Regions from separate parts of the Staphylococcus sp. 231237_7MaSpsaltlick genome, predicted to be linked through region 1. Evidence: riboswitches for the same ligand, from Rfam matches in the RefSeq annotation. Region 1 holds a riboswitch; the other holds the start of a gene.
What was found. A riboswitch is a leader RNA that binds a small molecule or an ion and turns the genes downstream of it on or off. The one in region 1 is predicted to bind S-adenosylmethionine.
Positions count from the first base shown of each region.

Region 2: linked by a shared signal. The riboswitch ahead of ACF91D_RS10200 (aminotransferase class I/II-fold pyridoxal phosphate-dependent enzyme) and the one ahead of metK (methionine adenosyltransferase) in region 1 are both predicted to bind S-adenosylmethionine.

Region 1 is NZ_JBICNX010000029.1:2,561-10,244, reverse strand. Features, by position in the region: gene menE (o-succinylbenzoate--CoA ligase) at 1-1,081, shown strand, start outside; gene menC (o-succinylbenzoate synthase) at 1,096-2,100, shown strand; gene yidD (membrane protein insertion efficiency factor YidD) at 2,097-2,333, opposite strand; gene ytkD (RNA deprotection pyrophosphohydrolase) at 2,394-2,873, shown strand; gene ACF91D_RS26475 (alpha/beta hydrolase family protein) at 2,854-3,642, shown strand; gene pckA (phosphoenolpyruvate carboxykinase (ATP)) at 3,759-5,348, opposite strand; SAM riboswitch class I at 5,514-5,626, shown strand; gene metK (methionine adenosyltransferase) at 5,736-6,932, shown strand; gene ACF91D_RS26460 (NERD domain-containing protein) at 7,024-7,684, shown strand, end outside.
Region 2 is NZ_JBICNX010000004.1:378,650-386,333, forward strand. Features, by position in the region: gene ACF91D_RS10175 (M23 family metallopeptidase) at 1-444, shown strand, start outside; gene ACF91D_RS10180 (DUF488 domain-containing protein) at 530-892, opposite strand; gene ACF91D_RS10185 (6-pyruvoyl trahydropterin synthase family protein) at 1,019-1,444, shown strand; gene ACF91D_RS10190 (PTS sugar transporter subunit IIC) at 1,591-2,634, shown strand; gene ACF91D_RS10195 (aggregation-promoting factor C-terminal-like domain-containing protein) at 3,191-3,952, shown strand; SAM riboswitch class I at 4,076-4,184, shown strand; gene ACF91D_RS10200 (aminotransferase class I/II-fold pyridoxal phosphate-dependent enzyme) at 4,251-5,438, shown strand; gene ACF91D_RS10205 (D-lactate dehydrogenase) at 5,425-6,423, shown strand; gene copZ (copper chaperone CopZ) at 6,487-6,693, opposite strand; gene ACF91D_RS10215 (heavy metal translocating P-type ATPase) at 6,731-7,684, opposite strand, start outside.

The sequences.
Region 1 (7,684 bases):
ATTATTGGACTTTAAAATTATACAGTTAGCAGAGCTTGAGTCTAACATGTCGGATCAACAAATTGTACCTCACTTTTCATTAGAAAGTATTGCTTCTATTATGTTTACTTCTGGTACGACTGGACCTCAAAAAGCAGTACCACAAACATTTGCCAATCATTTTGCGAGTGCACTTAGTTGCAAGGAAAGTTTGGGGTTTGACGAACAAACGAAATGGTTGTCTGTGTTACCAATCTATCATATATCAGGGTTAAGTGTACTATTAAGAGCGATGATTTCAGGTTTTACTGTGCGTCTTGTACAAAAATTTGATGCTACGCAAATGCTTGATATTATTGTGAACGAACGACCTACACATGTCTCATTAGTACCACAAACGTTGAAGTGGCTAATGGATAGTGGTTTGACCAAGCCGTTTAATATCAAGCGTATCTTATTAGGTGGTGCTAAATTATCTAGCGCATTAATTGAAGAGGCATTAGCTTATAATTTACCAATATATAATTCATTTGGCATGACAGAAACTTGTTCTCAATTTCTAACAGCGTCACCTGAAATGTTAAGTGAGCGATTTGATACTGTTGGAAAGCCAAGCTCTAATGTCGCAGTGAAAATTAAAGACCCAGATTATAATGGTCATGGTGAGTTACTAATTAAAGGTGGTAACGTGATGAATGGGTATTTATATCCACAAAATACTGCAGATAGCTTTGATTCAGAAGGCTATTTTAAAACGGGTGATATTGCAGAAATTAATAGCGAAGGTTATGTAATGGTATATGATCGACGTAAGGATTTGATCATTAGTGGTGGTGAAAATATTTATCCATATCAAATAGAATCAATTGCCAAACAATATCCAACAATAGAAGATGCATTATGTATTGGTATTAAAGATGATGTTTGGGGTGAGGTGCCATGTCTTTATTATGTGGCTCAAGAGGAGATCCAAGAACTTGATTTAAAAGATTACTTAGAACAACATTTAGCAAAATATAAAGTACCTAAAGTATATAGACGAGTTCAAGCATTGCCATATACCTCTACTGGCAAATTGCAAAGAAATCAATTTAAATCATAGCTAGGAGTTTTCTTATGAAATTGATTGAGATGAAACTATTTGAATATCAAACGCATTTTAAACATCCTGTGATAACACCCAAGGCCAAATTAGACTATAGAAAATCATTATTTGTGAGTCTAAAGATGAGTAATGGTAAAACGTATTATGGTGAGTGCAATGCATTTGAAACAAATTGGTATGATGATGAAACAATATCAGACGTCTTATCTCAAGTTAAATATTGGTATAAAACTTATCAAGGAAAGACCTTTGATTCAATGCAAACCGTTCAAGCATCCTTGGAAGGATTGGAAGGTTATCCTGCAACAAGAAGTATGTTAGTGATGGCGTTTTATCAAATGTTCTATAAGCTAGAACAATTTAATGTGCCTTATGGTGCGACTGTGAGCGGTTTAACAGATAGTAATTTACTACAATTGAGAGAGACAGAGCCGCAAAGAGTTAAACTTAAATGGTCTGATAACATATTGAATGATGTTCAAAAGGTTCAAGCTCTACCATTTAATTTACAGATAGCTATTGATGCTAACGAAAGTTTAACGGATAATGAACGAGATAAATTGCAGATTTTAAGTGAAGCGGACATACTTTATTTGGAGGAACCATTTGCAACGTTGGACCAATTAATGGCATATGACACTAATACGATTCCCACTGTAGCGATTGATGAAAAAGCGACATCGAAAGCAAATATAATAGATGCGTTACATAGATATAATGTCGAGGTTATCATTGTCAAACCGTTTAGGTTAGGTGGTATTGATCGCGTAATCGAATTAATTGATGTTATTAAACAATATGGTGGTAAAGTGGTTATAGGTGGCATGTATGAATATGGATTAAGTCGCTATTTTACAGCGATGGTTGCTCAATGGGCAGACTTCCCAAGTGATATTACACCAGCTGGATATTATTTTGAGCAAGATGTAGTTGCAAATTCAGGCATATTAAAAGGAGGTTCTATTCAATTTGAACCTCCAACAGTACTGACATCAAGACTTAAACGTATATATTAATCTTTAGTTGACTTATTCTTCTTTAACGGAACTGGATCGAATCCGCCTTTATGCAGTGGATGGCATTTCAGTATGCGTTTGATTCCTAGCCATGTACCTTTAAATGGACCATAAACAACGATTGCTTCGCGTGTGTATTCAGAACAAGTAGGATAGAATCTACACGTTGCTGGTGTCACGGGTGAAATATAATGTTGATAAATATAAATGAGTCCAAGGAAAATTTTTTTCATATAATTAGCCTCCAACTAAAATCATAGCATTGTTAGTTTAACATAGAAAGAGGAAGAGTGATGAGCGTGAAGTTTAAAGATAAAGAAAATGATAATGTATATTTAACGTATAAAGACGATTCAGATATTCCTGACGGTGAACACGTTCTAATCATTCCGAACTATCAAGGGAAATTATTATTCACACAACATAAAGTAAGAGGTATTGAATTTCCGGGAGGCAAGGTTGAACCTGGGGAAACCAGTTTAGTTGCTGCAAAAAGGGAATTGTTTGAAGAAACTGGTGCTGTTGGAGAAACATTTCATTATATTGCCCAATATTATGTAGAAAGAACTTGCGGTAAAAGATTTACAAAAGATGTGTTTATGGTCACCGTAGATGTCTTAGAGCAACAGTTAAATTATTATGAAACGCACGGTCCTTTATGCTTTAATGATGTTTCAGAAGTACCGAGCAACAAAAAGAGCTATTTATTGAAAGATGCAGCAATTTTACAATGCTTAGAAAGAGTGATGGAAATTGGCTTTTATAAATCATAAGCGCATGCCAGTCGAGAGTTTAGATCATATATTTGAAGAGGTTACGTACTTGGTTGATAATTTAAAGGTTCGTGGTCTGATGATGCGACCAACACGTACTGTGAAACGCATAGTTATATATTTGCGCGGAGGTAAAGGACAGGTAGGGATGGTTCGTACAGGACGTTTGATGCAATTTTCTGATGCGCACACTTTAGTATTTGGCCCTTATTATCGTGGCAATAATGGTAGTGAAGGTAAAGATGAATTTTATGGTAGTGATTTGGATGATGTATGTGTTGCTGTTCGAATATTACATGACATGTATCCCGATGCTGCAATACATATGATTGGTTTTTCTAGGGGTGGCTTACAAGGTTTATTAACTTTCCAAGCATTGCCAGTTTCAAGCTTTATCATTTGGGGTGGCGTGTCGAATATACATTTAATGTATGAAGAACGTGTTGATTTAAGAGGAATGTTACGCAGAATGATTGGTCATCCAAAGAAAGATTATGCGGCTTATGCTAAGCGAGATGCATTGACATCAATAAACTCAGAGTGTCCGCCCATCTTCATTGTGCATGGTGGCAAGGATAAACAAGTAGGTATACATCAAGCATATCATTTAGAATGTAAATTGTCTGAAAGAAACGTGACATTTCGTACATTTTATCAAATGGATGAAGGTCATGTACCAAGACCTCCTGCAATTAAATATGCATTAAACGCTGTTAAGCAGTGGATGACGGATGTTGAAAATGATTGTATTCAGCAACACTACATGTAATATAAGCGTCTTCTACAATGAGTTGGAATATAATAGCCTGAATGTTTAAAAAAATATATATTTTTGTTAATTAATATAAAAAAGACCGTGTGTTAGGCACACGGTCTTTTTTGGTATTATTTAAATCCACCATTTTTTGCTAGGTCAGATACTTCTTCACCAAACTTTTCAAAATTACGTTTGAAGCGGTCGATTAAATCTTGAGCTTGCGCTTTGTACTCATCTGATTTGCTCCAAGCGTTAATTGGATTTAATAATGTTTGAGGTACATCTTCGACATGAATTGGAATATTTAATCCGAACATATCATCTTTAATGTATTCAGCATCTTTAAGTTTACCGGTAATGGCTTGGTTTACCATTTGTCTAGTATAGTTTAAGCTGATTCTTCTACCAACACCATATTTACCACCAGTCCAACCAGTGTTCACGAGATAGACATCAACATCATGTTTATCGATTAGGTCTCCTAGTAAATCTGCATATACCTTTGCATTTAATGGCAAGAAAGGTGAGCCGAAGCATGTTGAGAATGATGGTTCAGGTTCTGTAACGCCACGTTCAGTACCTGCTAATTTAGCAGTGAAACCACTTAAGAAATGATACATTGCTTGATCTTTAGATAATTTGGAAATTGGAGGTAATACACCAAATGCATCTGCAGTTAGGAAAATAATTGTATTAGGATGTGCAGCTTTTGATGGTGTTACAATGTTATCAATATGATTGATAGGGTATGCAGCACGTGTATTCTCTGTGTATTTATTATCATCGAAATCTACATCACCGTCTTCATCAACGACAACGTTTTCTAAAATTGTTCCATACTGGATAGCGTCGTAAATTTGTGGTTCCTTTTTATATGAAAGGTTAATTGCTTTTGCATAACAACCACCTTCAATATTGAAGATTCCATTGTCATTCCATCCGTGCTCATCATCACCAATTAATTTACGTGTAGGATCTGCGGATAACGTTGTTTTACCTGTTCCTGAAAGACCGAAGAATAGTGCAACATCGCCTTTTTCGCCGACGTTAGCAGAGCAATGCATACTCATAATATTATCTTTCGGCAACAGGTAATTCATTACAGAGAAAATACCTTTCTTCATTTCACCTGCATATTCAGTACCACCGATTAAAATAACTTTGTGTTTAAATGAAGTAATGATAAATGTTTCAGAATTTGTACCATCTACTTCTGGATTAGCTTTAAAATGTGGCGCTGACACGATTGTGAAATTAGCTTTAATTTCTTGTGCTTCTTCTTTAGATTTTGGACGTATAAACATGTTTTGGGCGAATAAATTATGCCAAGCAAGTTCATTGATTACTGTTAACTTTAACTGTGATTCTTCGTCACTACCTGCATAACCATTAAAGACATAAAGTTCGTCCTTTTGATCTAGGTATTCAAGAACTTTGTCATATAATTTTAAAAATGTTTCCTCTTCGATAGGTTGGTTGATATTGCCCCAATCGATAGAATCTCTATAAGATGGTTCTGTCACGATGAATTTGTCTTTAGGTGAACGTCCAGTATATTTACCAGTCTTTGCATTAATTGCTCCAAGTTCTGTTAATTCACCCTCACCATTATTTAAAATCTTGTTATACAATTGTGTTGTAGAAAGTTGGAATAATGATGACGTTTTGCCCAAAATGTTTTCGATTTTATTAGTGTATGTGTATGTATCTACAGCCATACTCAATCCCTCCAAAGTTATTTGTATTGTAAGCCTTTACAATTAAAAAGTATAACACATATGATTTATTAGTACACATCATTTTAAAGGGAATTTAAAATTTATATTAATAAATGTTAAATTGACATTATTACTTAACTTCGGTACTATAGTGATTAACGGATTCTCTTATCCTGAGAGGCGGAGGGACATGGACCCAATGAAGCCCAGCAACCTCTTCTTAATACGAAGAAAGGTGCCAAACCGTTTGCAGACAAATACCGTCTGAACGATAAGAGCGAATGGACGTATTAGGGCCTTCTCTCTATTTAATATAGTGAAAGGGCCCTTTTTTAATGAGCTCACAGTATAGAGAATATTCGTAATTTAAAACTAAAGGAGCAAATTATGACTTACAATAGAAGATTATTCACATCAGAATCTGTAACAGAAGGACATCCAGATAAAATTGCCGACCAAGTTTCAGATGCGATTTTAGATGAAATATTAAAGGATGACCCAAATGCACGAGTAGCTTGTGAAACGACAGTTACGACTGGTATGGCGTTAATTTCAGGTGAAATATCAACAACTACTTATGTTGATATTCCTAAGGTAGTAAGAGAGACAATTAAAGAGATTGGCTATACGCGTGCTAAATTTGGTTATGATAGTCAAACAATGGCAGTATTAACAGCGATAGACGAACAATCACCTGACATCGCTCAAGGTGTGGATACTGCATTAGAATATCGCGATGATTTATCTGAGGCTGAAATAGAGGCTACAGGTGCCGGAGACCAAGGCTTAATGTTCGGCTATGCAACAAATGAAACAGATACTTATATGCCATTGCCAATTTTCTTATCTCATCAATTATCTAAACGTTTATCAGATGTAAGGAAAGATGGCATATTAGACTATCTTCGCCCAGATGGTAAAGTGCAAGTAACTGTTGAATATGATGAACATGATAAACCAAGCCGTATTGACACAATTGTAGTTTCTACGCAACATGCTGAAGATATTGAATTAGAACAAATTCAAAATGATATTAAAGAGCACGTTATTTATCCAACAGTTCAAAAAGATTTACTAGATGAACAAACAAAATTCTACATCAATCCTACTGGTCGATTTGTAATTGGTGGACCTCAAGGAGATGCGGGCTTAACAGGTCGTAAGATTATTGTAGATACGTATGGCGGATATGCACGCCATGGTGGTGGATGCTTTAGTGGTAAGGATCCTACAAAAGTTGACCGTTCAGCAGCATATGCAGCACGTTATGTAGCTAAGAACATTGTTGCAGCAGGCTTAGCTGATAAATGTGAAGTGCAACTTGCTTACGCAATTGGTGTTGCAGAGCCAGTTTCTATATCAATCGATACATTTGGTACAGGCAAAGTGAATGAAAGTGTGTTAGTTGAAGCGGTTAGAACTCACTTTGATTTAAGACCGGCAGGAATTATAAAAATGTTAGATTTAAAACATCCTATTTATAAACAAACTGCAGCATATGGTCATTTTGGTCGTACGGATGTGTTGTTACCATGGGAGAAACTTGATAAAGTCAACTTATTGAAAGATTCTGTACAAGCATAATAAATTGCCTTAAGTGTAGAGTTTACACTCGAATAAACAGATGATTTCCATTATAATAAAGTTACTGATCACATAAAGGAGCGTTATTGTTATGAACTCATTGGGACCTTTAGAAATTGGTTTAATCGTGGCAATTATCGTAGCAATTATTTGTTTGATTTTATTTATTGCTGCTTTAAACAGTAAGAAGAAAGCACAGAAAAAGATTGAAGAGCAATATCAATCTAAAGAACAAAAGTTAAAAGAAACACACGAAGAAGAATTAGAAAAAGAAAGAATCGAAAATAAAAAGACTGTTACAAAACAAAAAGAAGAATATGATGCGACAGTCAATACTAAAGATAGAGAAATTGATGCACTGAAACTTTTCTCAAAAAATCATAGTGAGTACGTAACAGATATGAGATTGATTGGTATTCGGGAACGCTTAGTAAATGAAAAGCGAATTAGACCTGAAGATATGCATATTATGGCAAATATCTTTTTACCACGAAATGAATTTAGTGATGTGCAACATATCAGTCATTTAGTATTAACACGTACAGGGTTATATATAATTGATTCCCAATTGTTAAAAGGTCATGTCTATAATGGCATCAGTTCTAATCAATTCAAAGATCAACCAATGATTGAGCAAGTCTTTGATACATTAGATCTTGATAAGCAAAAGGCTCAAACATTAGTATTAGATCAAAATGATGATAAGAAATCATTGAATTTTGTTAATTATACTGAGCATATTAATGATATTG
Region 2 (7,684 bases), on a different contig from region 1:
GAGTCAAATAATGACTTTGAAGCATTATTTAATCGTAGTAGAGAAACAGAAACTTTCGGTGAATATCAATATAGTGATTTCGATGGTAAACATTACGGCATTGATTACGATTTACCTGAAGATACACCAGTTAAAGCAGTGACCGATGGCGTTGTGACGAGAACCTTTAATAATAAATTAGGTGGAAAAGTCATACAAATTCAAGAAGATAATGGTAGATATCATCAATGGTATATGCATTTGAATACATTTAAAGTAGCGAAAGGTGACCGTGTGAATGTAGGTGATACCATTGCGCTCTCTGGTAATACTGGTGAACAAACGACAGGTTCGCATCTTCATTTTCAAAGAATGAAAGATGGGGTGGGCAATCAATTTGCAATAGACCCCAAATCTTTCATAGATAAATTACCTAACGGCGAAAAGAGTTTGTATGAATTGTAACCGACTGAATGGGTTGTATTGTAATGTAGTATGCGCTACCGATAGGATTGTGAATATATATGCTAAGCTAATGCCTTGAAGCGTATTAGCTCAATAAAGATTGAAGTACAACGGCTTGATTATGTTGAGTATCTTTGGCGCCGAATAACAAGACGACCGGTTTATCACTTTCATCAACCCATTGTTTTAATTGTTTAAATGCTTTAGCTTGGTCGTCATTATCAGTTAATTCTTGTTGGTATTTCGATTTGAACTCTGTGAATTTTTCTGCATCGTGATCGAACCATTTCCTTAACTCTGTAGAAGGTCCAATATCCTTTAACCAATGATCGATCTTAGCTTGTTCTTTAGAGATGCCTCTAGGCCATACACGATCTACTAATATGCGTAATCCAGTTACTTGTTGATTTTCACTTTCATCATAAATACGTTGAGTCTTGATTGACATTAAAATCACTCCTGTTTTAAATATATATCACTTTCATCATTGCCAATAACTGTAAATTAAAAACATCGTAGTTTGAAGTTATTTTTTAGAAAAAGGGTAAAACAAATAAAAACAGGAGGTTTTATGATGAATAAGTTTGATCATGTTCAGCCACCGAAAACGTATCAATATAGAACGAACAATGTGTTAATCAGAAATAGTTTCCAATTTCAGTGTGATAATAGAATTTATTTTTCTGAAACATTGCATAAAGATTTAAAAAATCAGCTATATCGTTTTAATGTAGAGATATTATCACCTATTGATGATTATGGGTTGGCATTAGATTTTAATGTTGTAGACAAATTATATGATGAACACATTGCACCTTTTTTAGCAGATCAGTTATTAAATGACACATTACCAGCTATGAATACGACTGCAGAAAATATTGCGTTTTGGATATGGGAACAGTTTGAGCAATACCTTCCAAATGGAAATACACTTTATAAATTAGAGTTTTACGAAAATGATCGCCAAGGTCTTGTATTGACTGAAGCATTCATGCAGTAACATGAAGTAGATTTAGCGTATCGTTTTCAAAATATGATGGAATTTATAGATAATGCAAAATTAAATGGCTAAAACAAAAATTAATATTCTGAAAATTTGGAAAATATGATATATTAAGTACCTACTACAACTAAGGAGGAACTTCTATGATCAAGGTAAGTCCAAAACAGTTTATTAATAATGTATTATCAGGCGTGGCAATCGCAATTGTGGCCGGACTGATACCGAATGCAATTTTAGGAGAATTATTTAAGGTTTTTGCACCGAAATATCCCATCTTTCAAACGTTATTGCAAATTGTTGAAAGTATACAATTTACAGTACCAATCTTGGTAGGTGCATTAATAGCAATGCGTTTTAAATTATCACCTTTAGCGACAGCCGTAGTAGCAAGTTCGGCATTTATTGGTAGTGGTGTTGCGCAATTTAAATCAGGTACATGGGTATTAATAGGTGTAGGTGATTTAATTAACACGATGATAACTGCAGCTATTGCAGTGTTTATTATATTAGTGATTGGTGAGTGTTTTGGTAGTCTCACGTTAATCATATTACCAACTTTTGTTGGAGTTATTGCAAGTTTGTTAGGTGTTTTATTGTTACCTTATGTGAAAATGATTACCACAGGTATAGGGAATTTGGTGAATTCATTTACAGAACTGCAACCTATTTTAATGTCTATGTTAATCGCACTTGTATTTAGTTTTATTATTATTTCACCTATATCAACCGTTGCAACTGCATTAGCAATAGGTATTAGTGGTTTAGCTGCTGGTTCAGCTTCACTTGGAATAGTGGCATGTGAAGCAGTACTTGTTGCTGGGACTGTTAAGGTCAATAGAGCAGGTGTGCCGATTACTATATTTTTAGGTGGCGTTAAAATGATGATCCCTAATATGGTGCGTCATCCCATCATATTATTGCCTATTTTTACTACTGCTTTAGTCACAGGTTTTGCTGGAGCACTTATCGGCATTGGCGGTACTAAAGAATCTGCTGGATTTGGTATTATTGGACTAGTCGGTCCGATTAGTGCATTTAGGTTTATGGAACATTCACCACTATTGAGCCTGTTGATGGTATTTATTGCATTTTTTGTAGTGCCATTTACAATTGGTTATATTATTAATACCTTCTATATGAAAGTATTGAAATTATATGATCGAGATATTTTTAAATTCTTAGCATAATGAAAATAATTTAAAATACAGCTTAATAAAGTTAACATTTAATTGAGTCGTCTACAGGAATAATAAAAGCTGTAGACGATTTTTTCGGTAAAGTTAAAGTTGAATACCGTCATGAAAGTAATAGATAGTTAGCGATTGAATTTTCAGAAAAAACAAAAATTACAAGTTTTGCCCCAATAAATATATTTTTTAACGGTTTATATTGTTACAAAAATATTACAGAAAGGATACTTGTAATAATTCAGAAAATAGTCGTAATGTGAAAAAAGTAGTAAATTACACTGTTATCACAACATTTTACTCTAAATGTTAGCGTTATCTTTGATAGTTTATGCGTAACAAAACAAAACAAAAAGATTGCAATGTTACATAATGAGCTTGTTTTTGTAAAGTTTTGTTATACACATGTAATATAAAAACGAGAAATTTATGGTATATTATTTGTGGTCAAAAAATTAGACATAAATTTTAAACAATATTAGCAGATACGATAATTTTATTAACGAAAATATAATTTACTTTTAGAAAAGAATTAAATTTGGAGGATTTTTTTATTATGAAGAAAACAATTTTAGCATCATCTTTAGCAGTAGCATTAGGTGTAACTGGATACGCAACTCAAGCAGATCAAAATCAAGCGCACGCTTCTGAGCAAAACATCGACAAAGCACACTTAGCAGAATTAGCTCAAAACAATGCTTCAGAATTAAACGAAAAACCATTACACGCTGGTGCTTACCACTATGACTTCGTATTAGGCGGATTCGAATATAAATTTGATTCAGATGGTCAATCATGGTCTTGGAGCTATGACGTTGCAGGTTCACAAAGTGCATCTACAAACGTTTCATCAAACTCAGCTCAACAAGATGTAAGTGCACAAGCATCTACAAACACTAACGAAAAATCATCTAACGAAGTAAGTTCACAACAACAATCAAGCAATGTAGAAGTTCAAGCAGTTGAAGCTCCTAAAGCTTCTTCAAACTCAAACGTTCAAACTGCTCAAACAAGCACTGCAACTAAAACATACGAAGCTGCAAAAACACAAGCTGCTTCAACTGGTGGGTCAGTTAAAGCTCAATTCTTAGCTGCTGGTGGTACTGAAGCTATGTGGAATACTATCGTATTACCTGAGTCAAGCGGTAACCCAAATGCTGTTAACGAATTAGGATACAGAGGTTTAGGTCAAACTAAAGAATCTTGGGGAACTGGTTCAGTTGCTACTCAAACTCAAGGTATGATTAACTATGCTAAACAACGTTATGGTTCAATCGATAATGCATTAGCTTTCCGTGCAGCTAACAACTGGTGGTAAGATTTAATTAAACAATTAAATGATTCAACACTATATATAGAGCGACTCATTAGAGTCGTTCTTTTTTATTGCATTGACAAGTTTGAATATTCTGATAAAATAATTAGTAATTTAATATGAAGCAACTTATCTAGAGAAGTTGAGGGAATTGGCCCGATGATACTTCAGCAACAGACGTGATTGACGTACTGTGCTAAATCCAACAAGCAGTATTTGTCTTGAGAGATAGGTGACATATGATATGACTATATGCCGCTGAACTTCGGTATATAGTTTTTTATTTAAGGAGGGCAGTTTTATGGTAATGTCAGAAAGATTATCACAGATACCTGACAGCTATTTTGGCAAGACAATGGGACAAAAAGTAGAACATGGCCCCTTGCCATTAATTAATATGGCAGTGGGTATACCTGATGGAGAAACACCTGAGGGCATTTTAGATTGTTTTAGTAAAGCAATACATATACCAGAGAACCAAAAATATGGTGCATTTCATGGAAAAGTTACCTTTAAACAAGCGATAGTTGATTTCTATCAACGTCAATATCAAGTAGCGTTAGATAAAGAAGATGAAGTATGTATTTTATATGGAACGAAAAATGGTTTAGTTAATTTACCACAGTGTATTGTTAATCCAGGAGAAAGTGTGTTGTTGCCTGACCCAGGATATACAGATTATTTAGCTGGCGTAAAATTGGCTGATGCAATTCCGGTACCACTGGTATTGAATTCTCCGGATTATTTACCTGAATGGGATAAGGTGGCACAGTCAGTCTTAGATAATACTAAATTGATTTATTTAACTTATCCAAATAATCCGACGGGATCCGTTGCGACACAAAATGTATTTGATGAAGCTATACAGCGTTTTAAAGGGACAAAAACTAAAATTGTTCATGATTTTGCATATAGTGCCTTTGGTTTTGATCATAAAAATCCGAGTATATTGCAATCACCACAAGCCAAAGATGTAGCGATTGAAATATTTTCACTATCTAAGGGCTATAATATGTCAGGATTTAGAGTTGGTTTTGCAGTAGGTAATAAAGAAGTGATTCAGGCGCTCAAAAAATTCCAAACACATACACATGCAGGCATGTTTGGTGCGTTACAAGATGCTGCAACATACGCTTTAAATCATTATGATACATTTTTAGAGGAACAAAGTGCTACCTTTAAACGCAGGAGAGATCTTTTTGAAGCAAAATTGACTGAAAAACACATTCCATTTGAACCAATGAAGGGTGGTATATTTTTATGGTTAGCTACTCCGGAAGGTTATGATGGTGAGCAATTTGTTAAGTATTTATTAGAGGAGCAATCTATTTTAGTAGCTCCTGGCATCCCATTTGGCGAACATGGGCGTAATTATGTCAGGATTTCACTAGCATTGAACGATGCACAACTCTTAGAAGCAGCTAATCGTTTACAATCATTAAGTGCTTTATATCATAAAGAAAGAAGTGTTTGCGATGACAAAAATTAAATTGTTTGGTGTAAGAGAGGAAGATATTCCTTATATTGAAGCGTGGTCAGCACAACATAAAGTATCTGTAGATTTAGATAGTCAATTATTGACTGAATCCACAGTAGATAGTGTGCGAGGCTTTGATGGTGTGTCTGTATCACAACAAATCCCTCTGCCTGAAGTGGTTTACAAAAAATTGAATGAGTTTGGAATAAAACAAATTGCCCAAAGAAGTGCGGGATATGATTGTTATGATTTTGAATTGGCGAATAAATATAATTTAATCATTTCAAACGTACCTTCATATTCACCTGAGTCAATTGCAGAGTATACTGTGTCCCAAGCATTAAATTTGGTGAGAAACTTTAATGATATTCAGCAAAAGACCGCAGAACAAGATTTTCGCTGGCAACCTGCCATCTTATCGCGCTCTATTAAGGATTTAACAGTAGCAGTGATTGGTACAGGACGTATTGGTAGTGTTGTTGCGAAAATATTTGCAAATGGTTTTGGTGCTAAGGTAATTGCGTATGATATTGTGAAAAATGAACAATTACAATCTATCGTGAACTATAAAGATACAATTAAAGAAATAGTGGAAGTAGCTGATATTGTTACGGTGCACGTGCCAGCAAGTGATGAAAATCATTATTTATTTGATGAATCATTATTTAATAGTTTTAAAGAAGGTTCAGTATTTATAAATTGCGCTCGTGGGTCGGTCGTGAATACCCGTGCTTTAATTGAAGCTATTGATAAAGGTATTATCAAAGGGGCAGCATTAGATACATATGAGGCTGAAAAGGGTCTATTTCCTAGTGATCAACGTGGTGTAATATTAGAAGATGAATTATTACGTTCACTTATTGAACGTAAAGATGTTATTTTATCTCCGCATATTGCTTTCTATACGGATGCTGCTGTTGAAAATTTAATAGTTGATGCTTTAGATGCAACTATGGAGGTATTACAAACAGGAGATACATCATTACGTGTAAATTGATTATAATAAAATAGAGGCTCATATCATCAACGCACTTTGATGATATGAGCCTCTATGATTGTACTATTTTACATCATATCCTTGGTCTTCAATAGCCTCTTTCATGTTATCTGTTGTAACTTGTGTTTGATCGTAATCGACTGTGACATTTCCAGCTTCAAGGTTTACTTCAGCAGTTGTAACACCATCTAGATTTGTTAGTGCTCCTTCAACAGCTTGTTTACAATGATCACAACTCATACCTTCTACTGCAATGATTTCTTTAGCCATAACATTCACCTCCTTATAAATTTTTGTATAGGGTTAACTATAGTTTCATTCTTTTTAAACGTAAAGCATTTGTCACTACACTGACTGAACTTAATGCCATTGCTGCGCCAGCAATCCAAGGAGCTAATAATCCTAATGCAGCAATAGGAATACCTGCTACATTATAACCCAATGCCCAAAATAGATTTTGACGGATATTACGGATAGTATATTTACTTGCCTTTATGGCTTTAGGTATTAACAATAAATTGCCTCCGAGGATAGTAACATCTGCTGCTTCAATAGCAACTTCGGTACCTGTACCTATTGCAATACCTATATCTGCTTGTACTAGAGCAGGTGCATCATTTACACCATCTCCTACCATAGCTACTTTATGCTGATTTGTTTGTTGAATTTCTGCAATTTTTGCTGCCTTTTCTTCCGGTAATACTTCCGCAATAACGGTATCTATATTTGCTTGTTTGGCAATAGCATGAGCTGTACGTTCATTGTCGCCTGTTAACATGACGACGTTGATGCCTAAATCATGCAATGCTTGAATTGCTTCTCGTGCATTTGATTTCACAGTATCTGCAACGGCAATTATGCCATTAATTTGATTGTCGACAGCTACAAACATAGCAGTATGACCAGCTGTCTCGTAGCGTTGCAATTGTTCTATCTGCTCAGTTGTATCAATATTATATTCTGTCATTAATTGTTGATTACCTGCTAAGATATGACGATTATGAATGATAGCTGAAATACCTCTGCCAGGTATAGAAGTGAAGTGTTCAGGCTCTAACAATTTAATATCGTTATTAACAGCATGTTTCACTATAGCATCGGCTAAAGGATGTTCGGATCCATTTTCTGCAGATGCAAGTAATTGTAGCGTCTCGTTATTACCATTGAATGCAGTAACTACTGGTTGACCATTTGTAATTGTCCCAGTTTTATCTAAGACTACAGTATCAATTTCATGTGTTCGTTCAATATGCTCTCCGCC